DNA from 2 places in the Streptomyces sp. HUAS 31 genome. Region 2 is predicted to be linked to the other one. Evidence: riboswitches for the same ligand, from Rfam matches in the RefSeq annotation. Region 2 holds a riboswitch; the other holds the start of a gene.
The links. Region 2 has a riboswitch for cyclic di-AMP ahead of PGH47_RS05345 (C40 family peptidase). Riboswitches for the same ligand answer to the same signal wherever they lie in the genome.
Positions count from the first base shown of each region.

Region 1: another riboswitch for cyclic di-AMP. It lies ahead of PGH47_RS24985 (LysM peptidoglycan-binding domain-containing protein); the one in region 2 lies ahead of PGH47_RS05345 (C40 family peptidase).

Region 1 covers NZ_CP116353.1:5,575,112-5,590,231, forward strand. Annotated here, with positions in the region: gene PGH47_RS24955 (NADH-quinone oxidoreductase subunit M) at 1-1,148, shown strand, start outside; gene nuoN (NADH-quinone oxidoreductase subunit NuoN) at 1,145-2,794, shown strand; gene recQ (DNA helicase RecQ) at 2,961-4,985, shown strand; gene PGH47_RS24970 (M56 family metallopeptidase) at 5,020-5,958, opposite strand; gene fahA (fumarylacetoacetase) at 6,331-7,551, opposite strand; gene PGH47_RS24980 (HAD family hydrolase) at 7,860-8,690, shown strand; gene PGH47_RS24985 (LysM peptidoglycan-binding domain-containing protein) at 8,743-9,471, opposite strand; cyclic di-AMP (ydaO/yuaA leader) riboswitch at 9,477-9,645, opposite strand; gene PGH47_RS24990 (polyprenyl synthetase family protein) at 10,463-11,473, shown strand; gene PGH47_RS24995 (CHRD domain-containing protein) at 11,614-12,630, shown strand; gene PGH47_RS25000 (LolA family protein) at 12,938-14,212, shown strand; gene PGH47_RS25005 (ABC transporter ATP-binding protein) at 14,265-15,120, shown strand, end outside.
Region 2 covers NZ_CP116353.1:1,254,832-1,269,951, forward strand. Annotated here, with positions in the region: gene PGH47_RS05340 (NAD-dependent epimerase/dehydratase family protein) at 584-1,642, shown strand; cyclic di-AMP (ydaO/yuaA leader) riboswitch at 1,784-1,958, shown strand; gene PGH47_RS05345 (C40 family peptidase) at 1,967-3,526, shown strand; gene PGH47_RS05350 (cytochrome P450) at 3,730-4,956, opposite strand; gene PGH47_RS05355 (MvdC/MvdD family ATP grasp protein) at 5,064-6,017, opposite strand; gene tgmA (putative ATP-grasp-modified RiPP) at 6,032-6,223, opposite strand; gene PGH47_RS05365 (esterase-like activity of phytase family protein) at 6,432-7,625, opposite strand; gene PGH47_RS05370 (MFS transporter) at 7,687-9,165, opposite strand; gene PGH47_RS05375 (cytochrome P450) at 9,356-10,771, opposite strand; gene PGH47_RS05380 (FAD-binding oxidoreductase) at 10,886-12,283, opposite strand; gene PGH47_RS05385 (ankyrin repeat domain-containing protein) at 12,514-13,239, opposite strand; gene PGH47_RS05390 (FecCD family ABC transporter permease) at 13,566-14,645, shown strand; gene PGH47_RS05395 (ABC transporter ATP-binding protein) at 14,648-15,120, shown strand, end outside.

The DNA of each region.
Region 1 (15,120 bases), 4.3 Mb from region 2:
TCTTCCTCTTCTACATCTTCTTCGAAGCCATGCTGATCCCGATGTACTTCCTCATCGGCGGCTTCGGGGACCGTGCCCACGAGCACGGCGAGAAGGTGGCCTCCACCCAACGGTCGTACGCGGCCGTGAAGTTCCTGCTCTACAACCTGGTCGGCGGTCTGATCATGCTGGCCGCGGTGATCGGCCTGTACGTGGTCGCCGGGAACTTCAGCCTCCAGCAGATCGCCGAGGCCCGTGCCAACGGCACGCTCGACATGGCGACCAACACCGAACGCTGGCTGTTCCTCGGCTTCTTCTTCGCCTTCGCGGTGAAGGCGCCGCTGTGGCCGCTGCACACCTGGCTGCCGAACGCGATGGGGGAGGCCACCGCACCGGTAGCCGTCCTCATCACCGCGGTCGTCGACAAGGTCGGCACCTTCGCGATGCTCCGCTTCTGCCTCCAACTGTTCCCCGAGGCCAGCAAGTGGGCGACGCCCGCGATCCTCGTCCTGGCGCTGATCAGCATCGTCTACGGGGCGCTGCTCGCGGTCGGCCAGCGGGACATGAAGCGCCTGATCGCGTACGCGTCGATCTCGCACTTCGGCTTCATCATCATGGGCATCTTCGCGATGACCAGCCAGGGCCAGTCCGGCGCGACGCTCTACATGGTCAACCACGGGATCTCGACGGCCGCGCTGATGCTGGTGGCCGGCTTCCTGATCTCCCGGCGCGGCTCGCGGCTCATCGCCGACTACGGCGGTGTGCAGAAGGTCGCCCCGGTGCTCGCCGGCACGTTCCTGATCGGCGGCCTGGCGACACTGTCGCTGCCGGGCCTGGCACCGTTCGTGAGTGAGTTCCTGGTCCTGGTCGGCACGTTCACGCGCTACCCGGTGATCGGCATCATCGCCACCTTCGGCATCGTGCTCGCCGCGCTCTACGTCCTCGTCCTCTACCAGCGGACGATGACGGGCCCGGTGAAGCCGGAGGTCTCCGCGATGCCCGACCTCAGGGTCCGTGAACTCGTGGTCGTCGCCCCGCTGGTCGCCCTGCTGCTCTTCCTGGGCGTCTACCCGAAGCCCCTGACGGACATCGTCAACCCGGCGGTCCAGCAGACCATGTCCGACGTACACAAGAAGGATCCTCAGCCCGAGGTGGAGGCGGCCAAGTGAGCACATCTGCCGTCCACAGCCTGTGGACAACCGCGGCCGAACCGATCTCGAAGATCGACACGCCGAAGATCGAGTACGGGCAGCTGTCGCCCGTCCTGATCATTGTCGGCGCGGCGGTCGTCGGCGTGCTGATCGAGGCGGCCGTACCGCGCAAGACGCGTTACTACGCCCAGGTGTTCGTCGCCGTCGTGGCGCTCGTCGCAGCCTTTGCCGCGGTCGTGGCGCTGGCGGCCGGCGGATACGCCACGACCAAGTCGGGCATCGCCGCGATGGGCGCGATCGCCGTCGACGGACCCGCCCTGTTCCTCCAGGGCACGATCCTGCTGGCGGGCCTGGTCGGCCTGTTCACCTTCGCCGAACGGCGGCTCGATCCGGAGGCGCACGGCAACCGGGTCGACTCCTTCGCCGCGCAGGCCGCGTCCGTGCCGGGCAGCGACAGCGAGAAGGCCGCGGTCAAGGCCGGGTTCACCACCACCGAGGTGTTCCCGCTGCTGATGTTCGCCGTCGCGGGCATGCTGGTCTTCCCGGCGGCCAACGACCTGCTGACGCTGTTCATCGCCCTGGAAGTGCTCTCGCTCCCGCTGTACCTGATGTGCGCGCTGGCCCGGCGCAAGCGGCTGATGTCGCAGGAGGCCGCGGTCAAGTACTTCCTGCTGGGAGCCTTCGCCTCCGCGTTCACGCTGTTCGGCATCGCCATGCTGTACGGGTACGCGGGCTCCGTGTCGTACGCGACGATCGCGCAGGTCGTCGACGGCACTGTGCCGGACGTCAACCCGGCGCTCGCGGACACCATGGGCAACGACGCACTGCTGCTCATCGGCTCCGCGATGATCGTGATGGGCCTGCTGTTCAAGGTGGGCGCGGTCCCGTTCCACATGTGGACGCCCGACGTCTACCAGGGTGCGCCCACGCCGGTGACCGGGTTCATGGCGGCGGCCACCAAGGTGGCGGCGTTCGGCGCGCTGCTGAGGCTCCTGTACGTCGTCCTGCCCGGCCTGCGCTGGGACTGGCGGCCGGTCATGTGGGCCGTGGCGATCGTCACGATGCTGGGCGGCGCGATCATCGCGATCACGCAGACCGACATCAAGCGACTGCTGGCGTACTCGTCGATCGCGCACGCGGGGTTCATCCTCGCGGGTGTCATCGCGACCACGCCGGACGGGGTGTCGTCCGTCCTCTTCTACCTGGCCGCGTACTCGTTCGTGACGATCGGCGCGTTCGCGGTGGTCACGCTGGTGCGCGACGCCGGCGGTGAGGCCACGCACCTGTCCAACTGGGCCGGTCTGGGCCGACGTTCACCGCTGGTCGCGGCCGTGTTCGCGGTGTTCCTGCTGGCCTTCGCCGGTATCCCGCTGACCTCCGGGTTCGCCGGGAAGTTCGCCGTGTTCAAGGCGGCGGCGGAAGGCGGGGCGGCTCCGCTGGTCGTGGTCGGTGTGATCTCGTCCGCGATCGCGGCGTTCTTCTACATCCGCGTGATCGTCCTGATGTTCTTCAGCGAGCCGCGGCCCGAGGGCCCGACGGTCGCCGTTCCGTCGCCGCTGACGATGACGGCGATCGGCGTCGGTGTCGCGGTCACGCTGGTCCTGGGTGTGGCGCCGCAGTACTTCCTGGACCTGGCGAACCAGGCGAGCGTGTTCGTGCGCTGACGCGACGGCCTCGTGCATCACGGCGGCGGCCCGGCATCCCTTGCGAGGGGTGCTGGGCCGCATTCGTGTCGAGGTGGGTGCGAGCCTGTGGATAACTCCGGCGCTGTCGGTCCTGGCCCCTATCGTGGAGGCAGTGGTCGAGGGACGACGTACGGGGGACATGGCGATGGGCGCGACGGGTGGGATCAGGGAGATGCCAGGGGTGACCGAGACGGCGCAGACCGGCGGCAGTGAGGCGCTGGCCACGCTGCACCGGGTCTTCGGATACGAAGCCTTCCGCGGCGAGCAGGAAGCCGTCATCGAACATGTGGTGGCGGGCGGCGACGCGGTCGTGCTCATGCCGACCGGTGGCGGAAAATCCCTCTGCTACCAGATCCCGTCCCTGGTCAGACCCGGTACGGGCGTGGTCGTCTCCCCGCTCATCGCACTCATGCAGGACCAGGTGGACGCGCTGCGGGCGCTGGGCGTGCGCGCCGGGTTCATCAACTCCACGCTGGACTTCGACGAGCGCCGGGTGGTCGAGGCGGAGTTCCTGGCGGGCGAGCTCGACCTGCTCTACCTCGCACCGGAGCGGCTGCGCCTCGACGCGACGCTGGAGCTGCTCTCCCGCGGCAAGATCTCGGTGTTCGCCATCGACGAGGCGCACTGCGTCTCCCAGTGGGGCCACGACTTCCGGCCCGACTATCTGTCCCTGTCGCTGCTCGGCGAGCGCTGGCCGGACGTCCCGAGGGTCGCGCTCACGGCGACGGCCACCCGGGCCACCCACCAGGAGATCACCCAGCGCCTGAACATGCCGACCGCCCGGCACTTCGTGGCGAGCTTCGACCGGCCGAACATCCAGTACCGGATCGTGCCGAAGGCCGACCCGAAGAAGCAGCTGCTGAGCTTCCTCAAGGACGAGCACGCGGGCGACGCGGGCATCGTGTACTGCCTGTCCCGCAAGTCGGTGGAGGCCACGGCCGAATTCCTGGCCCGCAACGGCATCGAGGCGGTGCCGTACCACGCGGGCCTCGACGGCGGCACGCGCGCGGCGCACCAGTCCCGGTTCCTACGGGAGGACGGCCTGGTCGTGGTCGCGACCATCGCCTTCGGAATGGGCATCGACAAGCCGGACGTCCGCTTCGTCGCCCACCTCGACCTGCCCAAGTCGGTCGAGGGCTACTACCAGGAGACCGGCCGCGCCGGCCGTGACGGCCTCCCCTCCACGGCCTGGATGGCCTACGGCCTCAACGACGTCATCCAGCAGCGCAAGCTGATCAACTCGGGTGAGGGCGACGAGGCCTTCCGGCGCCGGGCCGCCTCCCACCTCGACGCGATGCTGGCGCTGTGCGAGACGGCCCAGTGCAGGCGCGGCCAGCTGCTCGCCTACTTCGGCCAGGACGCCGAGCCGGTGGGCTGCGGCAACTGCGACACCTGTGTCACCCCGCCGGAGACCTGGGACGGCACGGTCGCGGCGCAGAAGGTGCTGTCGACGGTGGTGCGGCTGCAGCGCGAGCGCGGCCAGAAGTTCGGGGCGGTGCAGATCGTCGACATCCTGCTGGGACGGCGCACCGCCAAGGTGATCCAGTTCGATCACGACCAGCTGTCCGTGTTCGGCATCGGCGAGGACCTCGGCGAGGGCGAATGGCGCGGCGTCGTACGGCAGTTGCTGGCGCAGGGGCTGCTCGCCGTCGAGGGGGAGTACGGGACGCTCGTGCTGACCGAGGCCAGCGGGTCGGTGCTGCGGCGCGAGCGGGAGGTGCCGCTGCGGAAGGAACCGAAGAAGCCGGCGACCTCGCGGTCGGGGTCGGGTTCCGGCGCGCGCGGGGAGAAGAAGGCGAAGGCCGCGGCGGCCGAACTGCCTCAGGAGCTGGTGCCGGCCTTCGAGGCGCTGCGTGCCTGGCGTGCCGAGCAGGCCCGGGAGCAGGGGGTCCCGGCGTACGTCATCTTCCATGACGCCACACTGCGGGAGATCGTGACCGTGTGGCCCGCCTCCGTGCGGGAGCTGGGGAGCATCAGCGGGGTCGGCGAGAAGAAGCTGGCCACGTACGGCGAGGGCGTGCTCGAGGTGCTGGTCTCGGAGCGGGGTGAGCCCGGGGCCGGGGCTGGGGCCGGTTCAGGGGCGGCGTCCAGCGCGGCTCCTGCGGCGGGGCACGGGATGGACGACTGGCCCGAGATGGAGATGGAGCCGGAGCCGGAGGACTGGGCCTAGGGAGGGTCGGGGACTCGATGGTCCGGCACCCCGGTCACGTCAGTGCCGTCAGCCCGGGTGCGAACGTGATCAACAGTGGGAGCAGGGGGATCAGCGCCGCCAGCGTCGTCGTGAGCGCGCGGTCGCGGCGGCCCAGACGGGGCGGGGGCTGGAGGAGGCGGTCGACGCGTTCGCCCAGGAGGCGGTGGGTGGACGCGCAGGACAGGACGCCCCGGTGCTGGTTGAGCTCGATCAGGGCCAGGGCCGTCGTCAGGTGACCGCAGCGGCGGGACGCCGTGTCGTCGGCGGCCAGTTCGACCAGGCGGTGGGTCTGGTCGCAGAAGTGGGCGAACAACGGGATGCGGGGGAATCCGGTGGCGAGCGCGGTGGAGAGGTGCAGCAGCCAGTCGTGGCGGGCGCGGGCATGGCCCCGTTCGTGGGTGAGGACGGCGTCGAGCTGGTGGTCGGTCAGGCGGTGCAGGGCACCGGTGGTGACGATGAGCTGGGCCGGGCTGCCCGGCATCCACCAGGCGTCCGGGTACTCGTCCTCCAGCACCAGCAGCGGACCGCGCGCCGAGCCCAGGCCCGCGGGCAGGTCGGGGGCGCGTTCGCGCAGGTGGGCCCTGGCCACGCCACGCCTGCGGCGGGCCTCGACGGTCTCGCGGGCCAGCATCGCGGTCGTCCAGGCGGCACCGCAGGCCAGCAGCAGGGTCAGGGCGGCGGCCCAGGCGGGCGCGGCCGAGAGGTCGTACGCCTCCGTCACCGACGGCGGAGCCGGAGCGAAGAGCTGGGCGCGCACGGTGCCGAAGACGGCGGCCGTGCCCAGGGACAGCGCCGTCAGACAGCACAGCAGGACCGTGGCGACCAGGCACTGCCACACCCAGAGCGCGACCACGGGTTCCCGTTCGGGCCAGTTGGCCCGGGTCAGTGCTCGGGGGACGGGTACGGCGGCCGTCAGGGCGACGATGCTCAACAGGAGCATGCAGACGGTCATGCCTTGGTCTCCGGATCCTGGACAGGAAGATGAGCGGGCGGCCGTGCGTGGCGGTGGGCCGCGAACGCCGGACACGGCTCGCATCCCACCGCCAGTCAGTATGCCGGTGACGGTCGACGGAGTCAGGGGGAAGGACGCGCCGAATGCGCGGCCCGGACGACCGTCCGGCCGGGGCGCCGGTGCCGTCGCCGCGGACGCGAAACGCCTTGCGGAATCAGCGAGTTGGCCCCGACCTCGACAGGCGAGTGGACCCCGACGTCGGCTTCGGCCCCGACACCGGCCGCCGTCCCGGTGCCGGCCCCGCTCCCGGTCCGGGCTGCCCTTCCGGTGCCGGCCTCGCTCCCGGTCCGGGCCGCCCTCCCCGCCTCGCCGTCACCCCGCCGCGATGCGCCCCGTGACCTCGCCCAGTCCCACCCGGACCCCGCCGGGCCCCGGTGCCCAGGCGGACAGTGTCACCACGTCGCCGTCCTCCAGGAACGTCCGCTTGCCGTCGGGAAGTTCGAGCGGGTCGCGGCCGTTCCAGGTCAGCTCCAGCAGTGAGCCGCGCTCGCCTTCAGTCGGGCCGCTGACCGTGCCGGAGCCGTACAGGTCGCCGGTGCGCAGCGAGGCGCCGTTCACCGTCATATGGGCGAGCTGCTGGGCGGCGGTCCAGTACATGCTGGAGAAGGGCGGCTCGGAGATCACGTGGCCGTTGACGGCCACCGAGATACGCAGGTCGTAGCCGCCGGGTTCGGTCTCGGAGCCGGAGTCGTCCAGGTACGGCAGCAGGGGGTGGGTGCGCCGTGGCGGTGCCACCCGCGCGTCGTCCAGGGCGTCCAGCGGGGTGATCCACGCCGACACCGACGTGGTGAAGGACTTGCCGAGGAAGGGGCCGAGGGGGACGTATTCCCAGGCCTGGATGTCGCGTGCCGACCAGTCGTTGAGCAGGCACAGGCCGAAGACGTGCTCCCGGTAGTCGCCCAGCGCCACCGGCTCGCCCATCCGCGACGGCTTGCCGACCACGAAGCCGACCTCGGCCTCGATGTCGAGCCGGATCGACGGGCCGAAGACCGGCGCCGGATCGGTGGGGGCCTTGCGCTGGCCCGACGGGCGTACGACATCCGTGCCGGACACGACCACGGTGCCGGAGCGGCCGTGGTAACCGATCGGCAGGTGCTTCCAGTTGGGGGTGAGGGAGTCCTCGGCGTCGGGGCGGAAGATCTGGCCGACGTTCCGGGCGTGGTTCTCGGAGGCGTAGAAGTCGACGTAGTCGGCGACCTCGAAGGGGAGGTGCAGGGTCACCGAGGACAGAGGGTGGAAGAGGTCGCGGACGACCTCCTGGTGCGCGGGCACGGTCACCCATGCCGTCAGTGCGCGCCGTACGTCCGACCAGGTGGTGCGGCCGGCGGCGAGCAGCGGGTTCAGGGAGTCCTGGGCGAGCAGCGGGGCGTAGGGCGAGCCGAGGGCCTGGGCGGCCCTGCCCGCGTCGAGGACGTGATCGCCGAGCCGGACGCCGACCCGTCGTGCGGAGTCCGAGCCGGGGAGGGAGAAGACACCGTACGGAAGGTTGTGCGTGCCGAAGGGGTCGCCCTCGGGGAGATCGAAGGGGGGCATGGGGTGCTGCCTCACTCTCATACGCTCCGTATGCCATGTGGTCGGTCGGGCCACACGTTACGTGTGAGCCGCCTGCCTTGGGCAGTGCGAAAACCCGCGTCGCGGGGACCGGTGGCACGGCGGCTCGTCGCCCCCGGCGGCGCCCCGGGCCTACGGCGCGGCCACGTCGGAGTGAAATCACAGAGGCAGGAAGGCAGTTGTGCGCGCAATAGCACAAATGGAACCGGAACAGGTGTCAACACATGTGAACCCAGCAGCCGTCCGGTTCAGGTCGAGTCGATGGGGCTTCCTGTCCGTATTCTCTGATCATGGCCCCACCCATCGCATATTCACTCATCGCCACTGACCTGGACGGGACGCTGCTCCGCGGTGACGACACGCTGTCCGACCGGACCCTCGACGCGCTCGGGCGGGTGGTGGCGGCCGGTGCTCAACACCTCGTCGTCACGGGGCGGCCGGCGCCCAGAGTGCGGCCGCTGCTCGACATCCTGGGCAGTACGGGGCTCGCGGTGTGCGGGCAGGGCGCGCAGCTGTACGACGCCGGCGCGGATCGTCTGCTGTGGTCCGTGACGCTGGACCGGGAGCTGGCGGAGACCGCGCTCGGCAAGATCGAGGCCGAGGTGGGGCAGGTGTACGCGGCCGTCGACCAGGACGGCGTCGACGGGCTCACGCTCATCGAGCCGGGGTATCTGATGCCGCACCCCACGCTGCCCGCCGTACGCGTCAGGCGCCGCGAGGACCTGTGGTGCGAGCCGATCAGCAAGGTGCTGCTGCGCCACCCGACTCTGTCGGACGACGAGTTGGCGGCGACGGCGCGTGCGGTGGTCGGTTCGCTGGCGACGGTCACCATGTCGGGGCCCGGCACCGTCGAACTCCAGCCATGCGGCATCACCAAGGCGACCGGACTCGCGCTCGCCGCCGAGCATCTGGGCCTCGGTCCGCGCGAGACGATCGCCTTCGGGGACATGCCCAACGACATCCCCATGTTCGACTGGGCCGCCCGTGGGGTCGCGATGGCCAATGCGCACCCCGAACTCAAGGCGGTCGCCGACGAGATCACGGCCTCGAACGAGGACGACGGCATCGCCGTCGTCCTGGAGAGACTGTTCGCGGACACCCTGGCGCATATCGCCCGGTAAGGGGCGATATGCGCCGATGGGTGGCCAGCCGCTCCTAGTGGGGCCGCTGCTCCTAGTAGGGCCCGTTCACGTTGTCGATCGAGCCGTAGCGGTCGGCCGCGTAGTTGCACGCGGCCACGATGTTCGCGACCGGGTCGTAGGGGTCGTACACGGTCCCCGGCACGTGGTAGGCCGCGAAGGTCGGGTCGATGACCTGGAGGAGGCCCTTGGACGGGGTGCCGGCCACGGCGTTGGAGTCCCAGTTGTTGATGGCCAGCGGGTTGCCGGACGACTCACGCATGATGTTGCGGTGAATGCCCTCGTACGAACCGGGGATTCCGTTCTGTCCCATGATGTCCAGGGCGTTGCGGATCCAGCCGTCGAGGTTGTCCGGGAACGTCTTCACGGAGGACTGGGTGGCCTGGGCGACGGAGGACTTCTTGGCGGGCGCGGCGGCCTTGGAGGCCGTCCTGCTCGGCGTGCTGACCTTCTTGGTCGCCCGGACCTTCAGGTCGGTGCCGGGGTGGATCAGCCGGGGGTTGTCGCCGATGGCCTTGCGGTTGTCCTTGTAGAGCTGCTTCCAGCCGCCCTGGGCGTCGTAGCGGTCGGCGATGCCGTAGAGCGTGTCGCCCTTCTTGGTGGTGTACGCGACGGAGCCGACCTTCGCCGTGGCGGGCTCGGCGGCGGTTGCGGTGGTCGCGCCCAGGAGGGGGAGGGCGAGAGCGGCGGTGCCGGTTCCGGCGATGACGGCACGGCGGGTGAGCGGGGTGGTGCGGGGGCGGCGGTGCTTGCCTCGGGGCATGGCGCTGTTCCTCTCCGACGCCTGCGAGGTGAGCTGTCGGGTTCGGGCGGGAGATGCCCGGCCGGGCCACCGTGCGGCAGCGCGACTTCACCCCTAGCCGGGCCGGCGCGCCATGAAGGCGTCCGATCCGGCGGCTTACCTGGGTCCCCCGCTCCTGCCGTGCGTTTGTGAGTTGCGTGGGTGGATGACTCGGGCGGCGGCAGGATTAGGCGTCCGCCCGACGAGCGGGAACGTATGCGAGAGCACATGCCCGGAACAAGTGTCGTCGTCACCTGTAGTGCAGTTTGACCTTGGTCTGAGGTGAATGGGGCACTTGATCCTTTGCGGTTGTTAACCCTCAACTTGCTTTCGGTGCAAGGCGGGAAGAGGCGTCGCAGGAGGGGCGTGTCGACGGGCGTGAGTGACCCAACTCACTGGCAGGCGCAAGAGCGGCAAATCGGGCAATGGCTCCAACTCGCCTTTATCCGGCTGTCCGTGGAGTCCGTTTTTCCCGTGTCAGACGGAAAAGCACTCCTTCGCCCTGCGTGGGGACCGCCTCGCGATGATCTTTGTTCCGTCCAACGTGCTTGCGCACAAGGGGAGTTCTGTCGCGCCATGGCCAACGCTTCCGGGTGCGCATGTCGACCCTGAGGGTGGAACCTCGCGTGCGGTGCGAGTCGTTGTCATGGCAGTCCCCCGTCGGGCCGACGGGGGTGTGATCGGTGAGCCGGCCGTCGACGAGGGAGGTCAGGTGGGTGAGGGCGGCCGGGACGGCCGAGGCGGCGGCGGGGCCGGTTCGGGACACGGGTCGCTACTTCCGTATAAGTCGATCGATATCCGGCCTTATCAGGTGATCAAAAACATACCGGCCGTGATCCGATACCGCCCGTGGTGGACGGGTGGGCGGCAGCGGTGATCGAAACCTGACCGGATACGCTGACTTGAGTGATGGCAGCGACCTATCGACAAACCGTGTAACAGCCAGTGGACACCAGCAGACAGGAGACCCCTCGTGACCGTCGTCGGGCCGTTCGGGCTGAGCGTGCGGGACCAGGCTCTGGAAGCCGATGTCCAGGCCGGATTGGCGGCTGTCGAGGAGGGATTGCTCGAAGCCACCAAGAGTGAGGTCCCCTTCATCACCGAGGCCGCCCAGCATCTGGTGCGGGCGGGTGGGAAGCGGTTCCGGCCGCTGCTCGTGATGCTCGCGGCCCAGTTCGGGGACCCGTACGCGCCGGGGGTCGTCCCCTCGGCCGTCGTCGTCGAGCTCACCCATCTGGCGACGCTGTACCACGACGACGTGATGGACGAGGCGGCCGTGCGGCGCGGGGTCGACAGCGCGAACGCCCGCTGGGGGAACTCCGTCGCCGTACTGACCGGCGACTTCCTCTTCGCGCGGGCCTCGCACATCCTCGCCGACCTCGGGCCCGAGGCGGTCCGGGTGCAGGCCGAGGCGTTCGAGCGGCTGGTCACCGGGCAGATCCTGGAGACGGCGGGGCCGCAGGACGGGCGTGACCCCGTGGAGCACTATCTGGACGTGCTCAGCGGGAAGACCGGGTCGCTGGTGGCGGTCTCGTGCCGGTTCGGGGCGATGATGTCGGGCGCCGACGAGACGGTTGTCGACGTGCTGACCCAGTACGGGGAGCGGCTGGGCGTCGCCTTCCAGCTGGCGGACGACGTGCTGGACATCGCGAGCGACTCGCACGAGTCCGGCAAGACGCCGGGCACGGATCTGCGCGAGGGCATTGCGACCATGCCGGTGCTGCGGCTCCAGGAGCGCGCCGCGCGGCTGGGGCTGGCCGAGGACATCGCCCTGTGTGAGCTGCTGGAGTCCGACCTGAGCGACGACGCGCGGCTGGCGGAGGCGCTTGCCGGGCTCCGCGAGCACCCGGCGCTGGAGCAGGCGCGACGGGACACCGTCAGGTACGCGGAGGAGGCGCGGGCCGCGCTGGCGCCGCTGCCGGACATGGACGCGAAGGCCGCGCTGATGGAGCTGTGCGACGCGGTGGTGCACCGGGCGGGCTGAGGATCGGCCACCCCGACTCAGTGCGTGACGCACGTCACATGTCTGGACTGAGTCCAAACTAAGATCCGCTCCGTATGAATGCCCAGAAGCTGACGCAGGGGGCGTCAGCTGCATTACGGGGAGAAAACAGAATCATGGGCATGAAGACGACGTTCTCGAAGCGCCGTAACAGCCTGATCGTCACCGCCGTCGCGGTGGCCGCCGCCGGTGGTGTCGCCGCCGCGGTGATTCCCGCCTTCGCCGCCGGAGGTGACCGCGCCGACCACGCGGGCCACGCCGGAAGCGACACGCAGGGGATCGTGAACCAGAGCGGGACCGCCGGGGGCATCGGCGGCAGCGGGGGCACGGTCCTCGCGGCCTCCCTCCGCGGGGCCAACGAGGTGCCCGTCGAGGGCGGGCCCGCCGTCGGGGACAAGGACGGCGCCGCTCTGGAGTTCGTGAAGGTCAAGGGCGACAAGGTGTCCGTCGCCGTCACCTGGCGCGGCACCGGCCGGCCGACCGCCCTCCACATCCACCAGGGTGCCAGGGGCACCAACGGCGGCATCAAGGTCGACTTCGGCGGCCTGCTCGGCAAGAGCAAGGGGCACAGCGTCACCGGCACCGTCGAGGTGAAGGACCCCGCCCTGCTCAACGCCCTCAAGAACGACCCGAGTTCCTTCTACGCCAACCTCCACACGGCCGAGTTCCCGGGCGGCGCGGTACGGGGGCAGCTCCACAAGGTCACCGTCGCCGGGTTCGACTTCCGCGACGCGCTCGACAACTTCCAGGCGTCCGTCGTCAAGGGCAAGCAGATCTACGAGTGCAAGCCGGCCGAGGGCGGCGGGTACGCGTTCGCCCAGCGGGACGTCGGCGCCGTGCTCGGCGGCCGTATCGCGCACTCCTTCGTGGCACCCAACTCCGGTACGCCGCAGTGGATCGCACGGGACGGCAGCGCGGTGACGGGGGCCGTCATCTCCCGGACCCCGAACGGCGAGAAGAACATCCCCGAGCTCGACCTGAAGGCCACTCAGTCCGGCAGGCACCACGGCCTGCTGGCCGACACCGCCGAGATCCTGCGGCTGAACACCGTCGGCGGCGTGGCACCGGCCGGCTCCTGCACGCCCGGCACGATCGTCGGTGTGCCGTACAAGGCGGACTACGTGTTCATCAACGGCTGATCGGCGGCCGCGGCGGCCTGAACGACCGTCCGGCGCGGCGCGCACCCGGCGGCGTTCTCCCCGTCGACCCCTACGGGTCGGGGGAGGCGCCGCCTCCGTGTGTCATACCGCAGGTGTACACGGAGTTGGCTCCGGAGGCTGACGAATCTCCCTGGCCGATTTGGTCAGATGGAGACCACGGAAAACACCACTCCTCACCGATTCGGGTGAGAATGGCGGCTACGGGGTGGGCGAGTGCGGGGTCACAGGACTCGCGAGCGAGGGAACGAGACGGACAGCCGCCGCCGACGACGGAGGTAAGGCACACATGGCACCGTACGAATCCGAGGACAGCACGACCGCAGGGGAGGCCGACGACCTGCGCGCGGGGCGTCGCAAGGCCGCGCGGTACGTCGTTCCGGTCGCGGTCGTGGGAATCGCGGCGGCGACCATCGGGCTCGTCCCGGCGATCGCCGACTCCGGCGACCCCGATCTGCCGGACGTCACCGCGCAGCAACTCATCGAGAAGATCGCGAAGTCGGACGTGGAGCAGCTGTCCGGCACCTTCAAGATCACCACCGACCTGGGTCTGCCCGACCTCGGCGGACTGGGGGCCGGCTTCGCCTCCGGCGCCATGGCCTCCGGCTCGGGTGACGGATCGTCCGCCGACCCCTCGGCCAAGCTGACCGAGCTGGCGTCCGGCACGCACACCCTGCGCCTCGCCGTGGACGGCGACGACAAGCAGAAGCTCTCCCTGCTGGAGAACGCCTCCGAGTACAGCCTCATCCACAACGGCAAGGACATCTGGGGCTACGACAGCAAGTCCAACGAGGTCTTCCACGGCACCGCCGACGAGGCGCAGGCGGACAAGGGCAAGGGCAAGTCCGAAGAGGTCCCCGCCACGCCGAAGGAGTTCACCGAGGAGGCCCTGAAGGCGGTCGACGACACCACGTCCGTCACCGTCGACGGCACCGCGCAGGTCGCGGGCCGGGACGCCTACCGACTGGTCATCAAGCCGAAGCAGTCCGGGAGCACGGTCGGCGCGATCAGCGTGGCCGTGGACGCCGAGACCGGCATGCCGCTGAAGTTCACGCTGACCCCGTCGAGCGGCGGCGCGGCCGTGATCGACGCCGGCTTCACCCAGGTCAGCTTCGCCAAGCCCGCCGCCTCCACCTTCGACTTCACCCCGCCCAAGGGTGCGACGGTCACCGAGGAGGGCGAGCTGGACAAGGCGGCCCGCGAGCACGGCGGCGCCAAGTCCGAGGACGAGCTGGGCAAGGGCCTCGAGAAGGAGTTCGGCGGTCCGCTCACCGGAGGCGCGCTGGGCAAGGGCGCCGAGGGCGGCCCCGAGGTCATCGGCGAGGGCTGGAACTCCGTGGCCGTCTTCGACACCGGCGGCGAGGGCGTGCCGTCCGGCAGCGACATCGGCGGCGACATGGGTGGCTTCCTGGACTCCCTGGGCGACAAGGTCACCGGTAAGTTCGGCTCGGGCACCGTCTTCAAGACGCGCCTGATCAACGCCCTTGTCACGGACGACGGCAAGGTCTACGTCGGCGCCGTCACCAAGGACGCGCTCGTGAAGGCGGCCGACTCGGGCAAGTAGCCCACCGCCGACCGCCCCACCCGCACCACGAACCGAGGAGCCCGAGGCGCCGATGGAGGAACCGCCCGCCGGGAAGACGGCCGAGGCCGACCGGAGCCGGCAGGCCGCCGAGGCCGACCGGAGTCGGCAGGCCGACGAGGCCGCGCGCGCCGGTCGGCCCGCGGCGCCCGGTGACGGCGGTCGGTCCGAGGCGCCCGGCGATGGCAGTGCCGTGATTGCCACCCACGGCCTCACCAAGCGCTACCGCGGTGGACAGCTCGCCGTGGACGGTCTCGATCTATCCGTCCCGGCGGGCAGTGTCTTCGGCTTCCTCGGTCCGAACGGCTCGGGCAAGACCACCACCATCCGCATGCTGATGGGCCTGATCGAGCCCACCTCCGGTACCGCGCGCGTGCTCGGGCAGCCCATGCCCCGGGCCGCGCGCGCCGTGCTGCCGCACGTCGGCGCGCTCATCGAGGGACCCGCTCTGTACGGCTTCCTCTCCGGCCGCGACAACCTTCTGCGCTACGACGCCGCCGACCCCACCGCCGATCCCCGCACCCGGCGCGCCCGCGTCACGGCCGCGCTGGACCGGGTGGGCCTGACGGCCGCCGCCGGCAAGAAGGCCAAGGCGTACTCGCTCGGCATGAAGCAGCGGCTCGGGCTCGCGGCCGCGCTGCTCCAGCCGCGCAGGCTCCTCGTCCTCGACGAGCCGACCAACGGCCTCGACCCGCAGGGCATGCGCGAAATCCGTTCGCTGATCCGGGAGCTGGCCTCCGACGGCACGACCGTCTTCCTCTCCTCCCACCTCCTCGACGAGATCGAGCAGGTCTGCACCCACGCCGCCGTGATGGCCCAGGGAAGGCTGATCACCCAGGGCGCGGTGGCGGAGCTGGCGGCGGGGACACGCGGCCGGCTCGTCGTGACCA
Region 2 (15,120 bases):
GGACGAAGGCACCAAGAGATGGCAGAGGGAGTCGTGCCGGACGGGTGCGCGATCGGCCCCCGCGGGTCGACGGCGACGGCTGCGCACACCGCATCAGTTCCCCCGTCAGACCCCGGACTTGTCGGCCGTCCGGGCCAAGCAATGCGCTTGTGACTCCTGATGCTCAAGTGCTCAATCCACCTTGATGCGTGGGAAGTTGACGGAACAAGGCACCTTCCGGCCACCGCACGAGGGGGTTTGGTGAAGGCGGCCTCCCGGCATCCGCACACCATGCCTGCGCGCCCCGGCCAGGTGGTTCACAGATCCTGCACAGCGGGTCCCGCGACGGGACGCCGACCGGGGTCCGGCGCACGCCGGAGGCCCCTCGCTCCCGCCGTTCGGCTGGTCGCACGTACGTGCGACCTCCCCGAGTCGCACACATCCCTCCTTGGCCGGTTTTCCGGGGGTGACGCGATCCGGCCCGTCAACCTCGCCTCCAGGGGCCGCCCCTTACCGCGCCCACCCGGATACGCACCGTGTCCGCCGCGCCGGTGACGGGGCGCCATAAGGTGACCCCCGACCGCGGGACGTGAGGGGTGAGGGCGTGGGCTCGGACGGTTCGGCAGCCGTGTTGGTGACCGGCGGCAGCGGGTTCGTCGGCAGTCATCTGGTGCACCGGCTCCTGGAGCGCGGTCACAGCGTCCACGCCACCGTGCGCAGCACGGCCGCGACGGCCAAGGTGCGGCCGCTGCGGGAGATGCAGGACGCGCACCCCGGCCGGCTGTCCCTGTTCGAGGCGGACCTGTTGACCGAGGGCGCCTTCGACGAGGCGATGACCGGCTGCCGGACGGTGTTCCATGTGGCGTCGCCGTTCCGCATGCCGGAGAAGATCAAGGACGGCCGACGGGAGATGGTGGACCCGGCCCTGCTCGGCACCCGCAATGTGCTGGCGGCCGTCGAGCGGACGCCCACGGTCGAGCGGCTCGTGCTCACCTCCACCGTGGGCACGATCTTCGGGGACTACGCGGACGTCCTGAAGATGGACGACGGGGTGCTCTCGGAGCGGTACTTCAACACCACCAGCACGGTGGAGAACAACCCGTACCACTACGCCAAGACGGTCGCGGAGCGCGCCGCCCGGGACGCGGAGTCGGCCCAGGCCCGCTGGCGCCTGGTGTCGGTCAACCCCGGCCTGATCCTGGGCCCTTCCCTGACACCGGCTTCCGAGTCGGGCAGCCTGTTCCTGCTCCAGGAGCTGTTCAAGGGCTACTTCTTCTACGGCGCCCCGGACTTCAGCTTCACCACGGCGGACGTGCGTGATGTGGCCGACGCGCACATCGCGGCCGCCGAGAACCCGGACGCCGAGGGCCGCTACATCGTCGCCGCCGAGACCATGACGTCGTTCCACGAGATGTCCCGCATCCTGCGGACCCGCCACCCCCGCGACCTCCGGCTACCGCGCACCGCGCTCCCGCACTGGCCGGTACGGATCCTCGGCCCCGCCTTCGGCCTGACGCAGGATTACATCCGAAAACACCTCGGCATCCGGTTCCGCGTCGACAACAGCCGCAGCGTGAACGAACTGGGCATCGGCTACCGCCCGATCGAGCAGACGGTGCTGGATCACTACGAAGCGTGGCGGCACCGACGCACCGCGAAGTGAACTGGGCCGCCGCTCCTCACAAGCGTCGTAGGTCACAAATACGTATCGGACATTTAACGCCTCAACCTTCACGGGAGGCGCACAAGTTGGCTAGGTTACGGATCAGGCCGCACGACGACCTCCGGCGAACCCCGCCGGGACGCGCGGCCTCCGCCGAGTCCGGTGCGCTCAAAGAGGTTCACCGGAGCCGGGGACCCAACCGAACTTGGGGTGAATCGGCCGACTGCCCTTCGGGGCACAGGCCGTAGGGCACACCTTCCGGAGCGAACCGCCCGAACCCGTCAGCTAACTCGGTAGGCGGTTTACGGAAGGAGTACGTCGCCCATGGCGCCGGAAGGCACCGCGCGGCCGGGGGCTCTCAGCCTGCCCGGCATGCGCAACTCCGCACTCGCGTCGGCGGCCCTCACCTCGGTGGCGCTGCTCGGCCAGACGGCGGGCGCCGCTCCCTCGTCCTCGGACGAGGCACCCAGCCGTGAGGAAGTCAGCCGCCGGATCACCTCCCTGTACGACCGGGCCGAGACCGACTCGGGAACCTTCAACGCCACCCGCGCCTCGTCGACCGGGCCGCGCAAGCGGGGCCCCGGGCCGGGGAGCGCCGGGATCCGGGCGAGCGAGGGCAATCACAGCGACCCCGCGCTGGACAACGTCAGCCGGCAGTGGTTCGATGCGGCGCGCGCAAAGCTCGGTCCGACCGTGCCGGCCGCCCTGCCCCGCGACCGGACGCCGGACCGTCCCGTCGAGCGCAGGCCCGCGCGTGCGATGCAGGACCTCTCCCCGGCACGTGAGTCGACGGGGCGCGCGCCGCTCGCGCTGCCGGCCGCGCCGGCAAGGGAGTTGACGTCCGGTCGCGGCACCGGGGCGGCTCCGCTCGCCGAGCTGACCGCCGGTCCCGTCGCCGCTCTCCCGGCCGCGCCCTCGACCTCGGCGGACCTCCGGGCCACCCAGGTCATGCCGGCCGTCCTCGCCCTGCCGGCGGGGACCGGCACGGCTTCCGCAGCCGTCCCGGCCGTCGACGCCGCTGCCGATCCGCAGACGCGGGACTCGCTGCGGACGACCAAGGAGCAGAACCGGCGCAAGCTCGACCGGGCCCGCGAGCTGCTGTCCAGGTACGCCACGGTACAGAGCGCCGCCCCTGCGGCGATCGCAGCGCTGCCCGCCTCCGGCACCTGGGGCACCACGCAGGCCCAGCCCTCCGCGGAGGACCGGTGGCAGGCCCTGCAAGCGCAGTCGGCCGCCGACCTCACCACCGTCCCGCCAGGCGCTTCGGCCCGGCCGCCGGCCGCCCCGGCGACCGACTCCCTCACGACCACCGTCACGGACCCCTACCTCGGCACCCTGACCACAGCCGCGACACCGGCCACCGTCACGGACCCGTACCTCGGAACCGTCACCACGGCCACGCCGCAGACCGCTGCCCCGGACACCATCACGGACCCGTATCTCGGCACCCTCACGGTCGCGCCGTCGCCCGCTCCGGCGGACGTCACGGCGGCCACCGCCACCACCGCCCTCACATCGACGGCATCGCACGACACCCGCGCCACCCGGGCCCTGGAGTTCGCCCGCGCCCAGGTGGGCAAGCCCTGCGTCTGGGGCACGACCGGCCCCGAGGCGTTCGACGGTCCGGGTCTCACCCAGGCCGCCTGGAGGGCCGCCGGCATCACGCTCCCGCGCACGGCCCCGGAGCAGGCGACGGCGGGACAGGGTGTCGACCTGACCCGGCTCGAACTCGGTGACCTGGTCCTCTTCCACGCCGGGCACGTCGGGATCTACTCCGGGAACGGCATGATGATCCACGCCCCGGGACCCGGAGTACTCATACGCGAGGAGTCGATCCAGTACGCCGGAGAGGCCGCGATCCACAGTGCGATACGGCCCGCCTGAGCCGTAGGCCGCCCCGGCCACCACACCGCCACCACCCCGTCTCGTCGAGGCGGGGTGGTGCTGTGTCCCCCGTGGGATCCGCCCTTGGGTATTTCCCGCGCGAGCTCCAGCAGCCGGCGCAGCACGTCGACCTCGTGCACGGCTGTGTCGAGGGCGGCCATCTCGGAGGTGTACGACGGCCGTCCGCTACTGGAAGCGGATGTTCAGGCGGCCTTGAGCGTGAGCGGCAGGGCGCCGAAGCCGCTGAGGAAGTTGGAGTGGACGGGCCTCGCGGGACCCGTCTGCTCCATCTCCGCGACGAGGTCGCGCAGCCCGGCCAGTACGGCACCGAGCTCCGCGCGGGCGAGATGGGCGCCGAGGCAGAAGTGGGGGCCGTAGGCGAAGGTGACGTGCTTGTTGGGGGTGCGGTCCAGCCGCAGCTCGCCCGGGACGTCGAAGGCCAGCTCGTCGTGGTTGGCGGAGGCGTTCCAGACGGTGACGATGTCGCCGGCCCGCACCGGGTGGCCGCCGATCTCGGTGTCGGTGGTCGCGGTGCGCCCGGCGTGCAGTGCCGGCGTCGTCCAGCGCAGGATCTCCTCGACGGCGGTGCCGATGGGAGCGTCGCCGCGTTTGAGGGCCTGCCACTGGCCGGGGTGCTCCAGCAGGGCGAGGGCGGCGCCGACCATGGACAGCCGCGCCGTCTCGTCGCCGCCGAGGATCAGGCTGTAGCAGTTCAGCATGATCTCGTCGTCGTCGAGCGGCAGTCCGTTCACCTCGCTGCCGGCGAGCAGGGCGATGACGTCCGAGTGTCCGCCCTCGCGCCGGTCGCGGGCGAGTTCGGCGAAGTAGAGCAGGATCTCGTTCCTGGCGATCCAGGCGTCCGCCGGTGTGCTGTCTGCGTCGTGCGAGCCCAGTGCGGCGGAGGTCAGGCTCAGCACATGGGTCCGGTCGTGGTCGGGCACGCCCAGCAGGTCGCAGATCGCGGCGAGGGGTATGCGGGCCGCCACGTCGGCGGCGAAGTCGCAGCCGCCCGTGTCCAGCGCCTCCTCCAGCAGCCGCTTCACCGTGCGCCGCACACTCGCGACGATCGGCTCAAGCGCCCTCGGCGAGAACGCCGACATCAGCACACGGCGCAGTCCGGCGTGCTTCTCCCCGTCGGTGACGGGGAGCATGCGCCCGGCCGCGGTGTCGCCGCCGGCGAGCAGGGTCTCCAGGACGTTGCCGCCCTCGGAGGTGAAGCGGGCGCTGTCGCGGTAGACGGCGGTGACGTCGGCGTGCCGGGTCACCACCCAGAAGGCGCGGGCGGTGTCGGTGGCGGGGTTCAGGTGGACCGGCCGGCGCCGTCGCAGGTGGCGCCACACCGCCGACAGGTCGGTCTCGGCGTGCAGCCGCGGATCGGCCAGGTCCAGCGTGCCGAGTTCTTCCGGCGCGATCGTCCGCCGCGTGGTCATCGCGTTCCTCCCGTGGTCCGCCGGTGCGTCGGTCCCGGTGCGCCCATGGCCCGCGGCGGGCTGCCGGGCGCACGTCGGACCGGTGCTCCTCAACGTAGTCCAGGGACTCAACGGCCTTCGCCGGCGCGGCGGTCCGACCTGCGCTGGGACAGCCACAGGGCGACCTCCTCCGCGATCGGCTGCCCGGTCTCCAGCTCCACGAAGCCGAACTGGCCGCCCTGGTTGCACTCCAGGAACCACCAGATGCCGTCCCCGTCCTCAGCGAAGTCGAAGGCGGCGTACGCCAGTCCGGCGAGGGTGACGTACTCGTGCACCGACTTGCCGATGCGGTCGGGGACCGGAACCGGCTCCCAGGCGTGCCCGGTCTCGCCGTAGCGGCCGTCGACCTGGCCGGGTTCGGCCGTCTTGCGCGCGGCGAACAGCCGGTTGCCGACGCAGGTCAGCCGGATGTCGGCGCGCTTGTGCACATACCGCTGGAGCAGCGCGGGCCCGGCCGCGACGGCGGTGAAGTCCGCGTCGGGGCCGATCAGGGTGGTGGGCAGGGTCAGCACGGGGTCGCCGGGCGGCGGACCCGAAGCGGACTTCACCACCACCTCCCGGTGTTCCTCGACGAACTCCCGTGCCAGGCGGGGTGCCGTGGTGAAGACGGTCGGCGGCACCGCGAAGCCGCTCACGTGGGCGACCCTCAGCTGCCAGGGCTTGAGCCGGGCCTGGTCGGCGTTGCGGGGGTGGTTCATCCACCGTGCGGCGGCGGAGTGGAGCATCCCGTACAGCGCCTGCCGGGTCTCGGCGGTCAGCCACGGCGAGGGGTTGGCGGCGTGTGCGGCCGGCTCGCCGGGCCTGCGCACCCAGATGGAGCGCAGGCCGCCCATGCTGAGCACATGCCCGTTGACCGACAGATGACCGTCGAAGTCGCCGTGGGCGTAGTCGGCGGCCAGCACCGCCTTGCCCGGCAGGTCGGCGGGGTCCAGTCGCAGCACGGGCGTCCCCGTCGCGTACAGTCTCGCCACCACCATGTCGGCGGTCACGTCCTCCTCGGACGTCAGGATCAGAACCGTCATGCGCGGCCGGTTCGTCAGTCGTCGAAGTGGGTCGCGGACCCGGCGGTGGACGTCGTCGTGCCGACCGCGAGCAGGAGGTCCGGGTCACTGACGGCGGGGCGGCCGTCGGGCAGCATGTTCAGTTGCCGGGCCGGGTCGAAGTGGTACGGCGTCACCGCCTGAGCGATCCCGCCGGGAAACGCGTACTTGAGGGTGAACGGTTGCACTTTAAACCTCCACTGGTGGCGTTGTCTGAATTACCGTCCCTTACGCACTGCTTGCGTAATGAATTCATCACTTTCGGCCACACCGGGGTGAAGGTCATCACATTGCGCCGCCGCGACTCCGGGCGTATGGACGGCAGTTGAGCACCATCGGGCACATGCGACGGCCGGACCGCTCGCCCCCTGGAACGGTCCGGCCGTGTCACGGCTTTCAGCGGAAGGCGCGCTTGTCCGCGTGCAGCGGGGCCGAGAGCCGGATGGTGATGAGCTCGTTGTCGTCGGCCTTGCCGGCCGTACGGCCCGAGGAGAACGGGAAGTTGTTGTCGTTGAGGACCGCGAGCGTGCGGTCGTCGACGAGGTTCACGTCCTCGATCGTCTGGAACGGGAAGCGGAAGGTCTCCCCGAAGCCGCCGAGCCCCTTGGGGTTCGCGATGTCCAGCAGGTCTGCGACCAGGGTCTTGTCCATCAGGCCGTCGCCGTCGCGGTCGCGGGTGTCGGCCAGGTAGATGCGCTTGAACTTGGCCGTGTCGCCCTGCCCGCCGTCGCGCTCGATGACCAGGAACCGGTGCCGGTCGACGGCGATGGCGTCGCCGATGGCGTTCGCGGTCGACTCCAGGCGGTAGACGTACCGCTTGCCGGTGTACTTGCCCCGGCGCAGATCGAACTCGCTGAACCGCAGTTCACCGGGGGTGTCACCGGTGACCGTGCCCTCCAGGAGCGGGTAGAGGTGACGGCCGTCCACGGAGCGGACGAGGCCCTCGAAGCCCTTGCTGCTCGCTATGTTCGGCTGGGCGCCGTTCAGATACGGGTTCTCCGGCGCCCGCACGCCATCGAGGGCGATCGGGGCCTGGAGCAGACGGCCCTTGGCGGAGAAGTGCAGCAGCCAGGGGCCGAACTCGTCGCCGATCCAGTACGTGCCGTCGGGCATCCGCTGGATCGACTCGACGTCGAAGTCGGCGCCGGTGAGCACCCGGTCGGCCCGCGTCAGCGGGAACGGCACATGGCGGTCCGGGTCGCTCAGGTCGAAGCCGCCGAGCACCTTGACCGTGCCGCCGCGCAGGTCGGGCTCGATGCGGTGGACGCGCAGCAGGAAGTCGGCGCTGTTGCCCTTGTTGCCGTAGCCGTTGTCCGACAGCACGTCGAAGGTGCCGTCACGCCGGTTCACGACACCGCTGAAGCCCTGCACCGGCTGGTGCGCGAAAGGCGCCGCGATCCCGTTGAAAGGGCCCGCGCCGATGGCGGCGCCGGACGGCTCGCTGCCCGGCACGAACGTCTCGGCCGGCAGCGAGGCGAAGCCGGTCAGAGTGGCCCGGCCGAAGTCGGCTCCGCCCGGGTGGGCCGCCGCGGGGACCGCGAGGGCGGCGGTCAGCACCGCGGCACTGACCATGATCGAGATTCTTCTCATGGCGCGCACATTAAGAGCGCCGGGTGACGGGTGTGCCAACGAAAGACGTCCAGTCCGAACCTCAGGACGGCGGCACCCCGCCACCCCGGAGGCGCTCCAGGTCGGAGGGACGGACCTGGATGACGAACAGGGCGATCACCGCTGCGACCGCCGTGAAGATCGCGGCCGCGATGAAGGCGGCGGAGACGCCCGAAGTGAGGATCTCGTCGGCGTACTGCGCCGGGAGCTGCCCGGTGCGTTCGAAGCGCAGTCGTTCCACCGGGGTCGCCTGGGAGAGGAAGGCCGGGATCTGTTTGTCGGCCTCGTTGTTGCTGGCCGTACCGAACGTCGTGACCAGGATGGACAGCCCGAGGGAACCGCCCACCTGCTGGGTGGCGTTGAGCAGCCCGGAGGCGGCGCCGGTCTCCGCGACCGTCACGTTGGACAGCGCCATCAGGGTCAGGGAGACGAACTCCATGCCCATGCCCAGGCTGAAGACGAGCATCGGGCCGAGGATGCTGCCGAGGTAGGTGGAGTCGACGTCGGTCAGGGTCAGCCAGCCCAGCCCCGCGGCGGCCAGGATCGCGCCGGTCACCATGAACGGCTTGGGCCCGTACTTCGGCAGGAGTTGGGAGGCGAGCCCCGCGCCCACCGCGATCACCGCGCTCACCGGGAGGAAGGCGAGACCGGCCTGGAGCGGGCTGAAGTTCAGCACGTCCTGCACGAAGAGCGTGAGGAAGAAGAACATGCCGAAGATCGCGGCGGCCAGGCTCAGCATGATGCCGTACGTGCCCGCACGGTTGCGGTCGGCGAACATGTGCAGGGGTGTGATCGGCTGTCTGGAGCGCTGCTCGACCAGCACGAACAGGATCAGGAAGACGACGGCGGCCCCGAACGAGCCCAGGGTGAGCGGGTCCCGCCAGCCGTCCTGCGCGGCCCGGATGAACCCGTACACCAGCAGCACCATGCCGATGGTGGAGGTCATCGCGCCCGCTATGTCGAAGTGCCCGGGGTGACGCTCGGACTCGCGGATGTAGCGCGGGGTGGCGAGCACGATGAGCAGCCCGATGGGCACGTTGACGAACAGCACCCAGCGCCAGTTCAGCCACTCGACCAGGATGCCGCCCATCAGCAGCCCGATCGCGCCGCCGCCCGCGGAGACCGCGGCGAACACCCCGAACGCCCGGTTGCGTTCCGGTCCCTCGCGGAACGTCGTGCTGATCAGGGCGAGGGAGGTCGGGGACGCGATGGCGCCGCCGACTCCCTGGAGGGCGCGGGCGGCGAGGAGTTGCCAGGAGTTCTGGGACAGTCCGCCGAGCAGCGAGGCGAGGACGAACAGCAGGACGCCGAAGACGAACACCCGTCGTCTGCCGAGGATGTCGCCCATCCTGCCGCCGAGCAGCAGCAGTCCGCCGAAGGTGAGCGTGTAGGCGTTCACCACCCAGGACAGGCTGGTCGTCGAGAAGTCGAGGGAGCGCTGGATGTCCGGCAGGGCGATGTTCACGATGGTGATGTCGAGCACCACCATCAGCTGACAGGAGGCGATGACCAGCAGCGCCATACCGCTGCCGCGGCCATCACTCCGCTCCGTCTCCTGCGGGGTGGGCCGCGCTTCGGGGGTCGGCTCCGGGTTGCTCATCGCATCGCGCCGTGGACGGGGGTTCGGTGGTCGGATCCCGCCACCATTCGACCGTACGCCGGTGCCGGACGGGCCTCCAGTCGATCAACTCGGCCCGTGCTCGCGGGCGTGGTCAGCGGCCTGCGCGGATCAGTCCCGTGAGATAGCGCCACAGCGACGAGCGCTGCCGGGCGGACCGGTCCGGCAGCACCGGCTCGGCAGCCGCCGGCTCCGGCGCCGGCGGAAGGGCCGGGGTCCGTCCGGGCGCGGCCCCCGGGACGAGTTCGTACCGTACGGGCAGCGAGCGCAGGCCGCGCATGAACGGCGAGGAACGCCACGGCAGTTGATCGGCCGGGAGCGCGAGCTCCAGATCGGAGAACCGCTCGAAGAGCCGGCCCACGCCGACGGCGGCGACCGTCGAGGCGAGCTCCCGGGCCGGGCACTGACGGGGGCCCGCGCCCCAGGACAGGTGCGCCCGGGTGCTGATCGTGCTGCCGGACGCGACATGGTCGGCGAACAGCGGGTCGGCGTGCGCGGCGGCGGCGGACACCCACACCGGATCGCCCGCGCGGATCGTGTAGTTGCCGAGCGGGGTGTCCTCGGCGGCGAAGCGCGGGACGAAGTTCACCAGCGGTGGCTTGCGCATGACGACCCGGTTCATGGTCTCCCGGATCATCCCGGCCGACAGGCTCGCCCGGACGCCGCCGCCGTCACCCGAGATGACCTCGACGACGGTGTTGGACATGAGGATGCCGACGTGGTCGGAGACCATGCCGAGCAGCATGAACAGCTCGCGGGCCAGCTCGTCGAGCGAGAGCCCGGGGTGTGCGGCGAGCAGGTGGGAGGGGAAGTCGTCGCCGGGCTTCTCCAGCTTCACGGCGGCCAGTTCGGCGAGGGTGGCCAGCAGCCGTTCCAGGGCGGGCTCGGCGTCCGGTCCCGCGTCCAGTACCCGCCACATGTCCATCAGGGCGTCGTCGCCCTGCGACCCGGGGAAGCCCAGCAGATGGCTGGCCACCATCAGGGGCAGTGGCCGGGAGAACTGCGCGGACAGGTCCGCGACGCCGGTGCCACCGCCCTGTCCGACGAGGGTGATCAACTCGTCGGCGTAGGCGGTGACGGCGGCCTTGAGCCGCTTGGCCTGCGGGCGGCCGGGGTCCTGGAACGGCTTGAGCGCCGCGTCCCACGCCGTGCGCAGCGAGCCGTATCCGGGGCCGCCCTGGATCAGTACGTGGTTGACCTCGAGGGACGGTCCGAGCGGCCAGTCGGAGGGCACTTCGCCGTCGGTGCGGGCCCGCCAGTTCTCCAGGCCCTTGGGCCAGCCCCCGTCGTCCTGGAGGACCTTCAGGGCCTCGCGGTAGCCGAGGACCAGCCACGCGGGCACGCCCAGCAGGTCGACCGGTGCGACGGGGCCGTGCTGCTGCCTGAGCCGCTCGTACACGAGCGAGGGGCGTGTCTCGTAGTCGCGGGTCAGCAGGGGTTCGGGGGCCAACTCCTCCAGGCGCGTGCCCTCGACGCCCACGGACGCACCCTCGCCCAACTGCGATTCCATCGCCCTGCCGCCCTCCGACACTCCCCGCACCGGCGCACTACCAGTGAGTAGCCGAACACCCGTGGGGACCCTACCCCAGGCGGCGACGCCGGGTGAACGAAGGGGCGGCGGACGTCAGCCGGTGGCCGGCGGGATGTTCTGGTTGGCGTGGAAGAAGTTGTCCGGGTCGTAGGTGTGCTTGATCGCCGCCAGCCTGTCGTAGTGGCCGCGGTAGGTCGCGCGGACGCGGTCCGTGCTCTCGCCCTCGCCGATGAAGTTGATGTAGGAACCGCCCATCGAGTAGGGGTGCAGATCGGTCCAGTAGTCGACGCTCCACTGCTTGATCGCCTCGGCGTTGGCGGGATCCGGGTCGACGCCGGCGATCACCGCGGACCAGACGGCGTCCCGGTAGGCCCAGGCCGTGTCGTCCGCGCCGAGCTGATGGGCGGCGCCGTCCACGGGATACAGGTGCATCAGGGACAGGTCGCTGGGAAGATTCTCGCCGTACTTGTGGTGGACGTCGATCGAGGCGTCGGTGACCCCGTCGAAGAAGTCGCCGCGCCAGTACCACTGGTAGCCCTTCGGGATCAGCTCGTCGAACATGCCCTGGAGGGCGGGGTAGGGCATGGGCGTGGCGAAGTGGAAGGCGGGCGGCGCCGGTTCGGTCACCGGGGCGAGCGCCCGTTCCATGCTGTCGTCCGTCAGGTCGCCGGTGTAGCACCAGATGACGCCGCACATCTTCTGCCCGTGGATCGACTCGGGGAACGGCGGTCCCGGCGGGATGGTGAACAGGGTGAAGAAGCCGTTGAGGTCCTGTGGCGCGGCGGGCAGGAACTCCCGGTACCAGCGCAGCACTTCGGGGGTGCCGTCGACCGGCCACACGGTGGCCGCGACGCCGACGGTGTCGACCGGGTGCAGCCGGAAGGTGAACGAGGTGACGACGCCGAAGTTCCCGCCGCCGCCGCGCAGCGCCCAGAGCAGGTCGGGGTGCTCGTCCTCGGTCGCGGTGACGAAGGTTCCGTCGGCGAGGACCACGTCGGCTGACAACAGGCTGTCGATGGTGAGGCCGTACCTGCGGGTCAGGTGGCCGTGGCCGCCGCCGAGTGTGAGGCCGCCGACGCCCGTCATCGAGATGATGCCGGTCGGCACGGCCAGACCGAAGGTGTGACTCGCGTGGTCGAGGTCGCCCAGCTGGGCGCCGCCGGCGACCTGGGCGGTGCCGGTGGCCGGGTCCACGCGCACCCCGCGCATGGTGGAAAGGTCGAGGACGAGCGCGTCGTCGACCATGCACAGACCGGGTCCGCTGTGGCCGCCGCCGCGCACCGCGAGTTCGACGCCGGTGTCCCTGGCGGCGGCGATCACGGTCCGTACGTCCGCGACGTCCACGCACTGCGCGATGGCCGCGGGACGCCGGTCGATCATGGCGTTGTAGAGCGCGCGTGCCTCGTCGTAGCCCGGGTCCTGCGCCGTGATCACGGGTCCCCGCAGCCCCTCGCGCAGACCTTCCAGTGCTGTTCCGTTGATGCCGCCCATGGCCGGGCTCCCCTGTGTCAGGACGCTGAGCCGCGGACGGATGACGGCGCCTGACGTCCGGGCGGGCTGCGGGGGCGTGGTGCGCGGATCCGTTCGCACCTCGTGTCGATGTATCGATGTTCTGATGTACCGATGTGTCGATACGCGGCAGGACGGAACCGCCCCGCCGTGTCCCAGTCTTCACCCCTCGGTGGGTGCCCGCACGTCGGAGGCGCGGCCCGGGCCCGGCGTCAGACCGACTCCTCGGCGGACTTCGCCCCCTGATCGCGCAGCCAGGTCACGAGCGTGTGGTGACCCTCGCGGTGGGCGGCGTCCAGTGCGGTCAGCCGGTCGTAACCGATCCAGTTGACGTCACCGCCCCGTCGCAGCAGGTAGTCGGCGATGCCCTGCTGCCCGCCGTGGCAGGCGCACCACAGCGCGGCGGTGACGTCCTCGGCGCCGGGACGGTCGGTGTCGGAGGCGAAACGGGCGGCGACGCGGTCGGCTTCGCCGAGGGCGGCTGCCTGCCACATGGTGGTGCGGGCGCCGCGCTCCAGCAGACGCCGCGCGCAGTTCCACTGTCCGAAGGCGACCGCGTCGGCGAGCGGTGTGCCGTCGCCGATGACGCCGCCGTCGGCCTCGATGTCCGCGCCGAGGTCGAGCAGGGCGTCCAGGACGGGCACGTCGTCGCAGCTGGCGGCCCAGTGCAGCGGGGTCTCGCGGTGCGCGCCGGTGAATCGGGCGTTCACGTCCGCACCGGCGGCGACCAGCGCGCCGACGGTCCGGGGCCCGTCGGGCAGGTGACCGGGCCAGTCGGTGGCGATGTGCAGCAGGGTCCGTGTCGTGCGCATGTTGCCCACCCGGGCCGTGGCCAGCCCCGGGTGCGCGGTCAGCAGGTCCGAAAGCGCCGCCGCGTTCCCGGTCCGGATCGCCTCCGTGACGGCCTGGGCCAGCGGTGCGTTCGTGTCGATCAGCATCTGGTCACCTCCCGGATCCCCACCTGGATAACACGGCGCACTGACAACGCCCGGCGCCCGCCCCTGCCCCACCGGCCCCGCACCCCTGTCTGTTACGCTCCCGGGGCCTTCCGCGGGGGAAGTCCGGTGAGAATCCGGCGCTGACCCGCAACGGTGTGCGCGTGGACCCCCGTGGTCGTCGTGCGAGCCCGATCGCCCGTGGTTGGTGCGACCCGTTGACTGCTCGCCGCGGACTGCGAGAGGGGACCCCGCGCGACCGGCACGGTCGTCCGGGCCGGCTCCTGCTCGATGTTCACAGGCGGCCCCAGGCGAAGGACCGCCCGCCCGTGCACCGAAGTCCGCCACGGATATCCCGTTCGGGATCCGGTACGGCCCGTCCTCCCGTCCTGCCGCTCGTCCTCGGGCTGACGCTGCTGCTGCTCGTGTCGCTGGTGTGCGGCGTGGGGCTGGGGGCCGCCGGGATCGGATGGACGGACGTCTTCCGGCTGCTCGGGGCCGGGCTGACGGGCGGGACCCTGGACGCCCGGGATGCCGCCGCGTACACCATCGTCTGGGAGATCCGGCTGCCGCGTGTCGTGCTCGGCGCGGTCGTCGGGGCCGGGCTCGCGGCCGTCGGTGTCGCGGTGCAGGCGATGGTGCGCAACGCGCTCGCCGATCCGTTCGTGCTGGGCATCTCCTCCGGCGCCGCGGTGGGCGCCAACGCCGTGATCCTGCTGGGTGTGTTCGCGGGTCTGGGGGTCTGGGCGCTGTCCCTGTCCGCCTTCGCGTCGGCGCTCGCGGCGACCGCGCTGGTGTACGCCATGGCCCGGTCTCCGCACGGGCTCACCCCGCTGCGGCTGATCCTGACCGGGACGGCGCTGGCGTACGGCTTCGAGGCCGTCACCACCGTCATGGTGTTCGGCGCGGCCCGGGGTGAGGCGGCCCGGTCGGCGATCATGTGGCTGCTCGGGAGCCTGGGCGGCGCGACCTGGGCCCAGGTGCCGCTCGCTGCGGTGACCGTGGCGGCCGGGTGGGCGTGGCTGCGGCTGCGGGCCGAGTCGCTCAACGCGCTCGCCATGGGGGACGAGACGTCCGCCGCGCTCGGCGTCCAACCCGCCCGGCTGCGCCGGGAGTTGTTCCTCGTCACCGCCGCCGTGACCGGGACGGTGGTCGCGGTCAGCGGGGCCATCGGGTTCGTGGGGCTGATGGTGCCGCACGTCGTCCGGATGCTGGTGGGCGCCGATCACCGGCGGGTGCTGGCCGTGGCGCCGCTCGCCGGGGCGGTGCTGCTGGTGTGGGCGGACCTGCTGTCCCGGCTCCTGCTCGCGCCCGCCGAACTGCCCGTCGGCGTGATCACGGCCGTCGTCGGGGTGCCCGCGTTCGTGCTGCTGATGCGGCGCGGCGGCTACGCGTTCGGAGGCCGGTGACCATGCGGCTCGACATCGAGGGCGTCACGGTCGAGGCGGCCGGGTCCCGGCTGGTCGACGACATCCGACTCGCCGTGGACAGCGGGGCGTTCGTCGGTCTCGTCGGCCCGAACGGCAGCGGCAAATCGACGCTGCTGCGCTGTGTGTACCGGGCGCTGCGGCCGGCCGCGGGCGTGGTGCGGCTCGACGGCGACGACGTGCACGCCATGCCGCCCAGGGACACGGCCCGGGTGCTGGCCGCGCTGCCGCAGGAGTCGTCGGCCGAGTTCGACTTCACCGTCGCCGAGGTCGTGGCCATGGGGCGGCTGCCGCACCCGGGCCGTACCGCCGCCTCCGACAGGGAGATCTGCGCCGCCGCGATGGAGCGCACCGGCGTCGGGCACCTTGCCGGGCGCGGGTTCCTCGCCCTGTCCGGGGGCGAGAAGCAGCGCGTGCTCATCGCGCGGGCGCTCGCCCAGCAGCCGAAGGTGCTCGT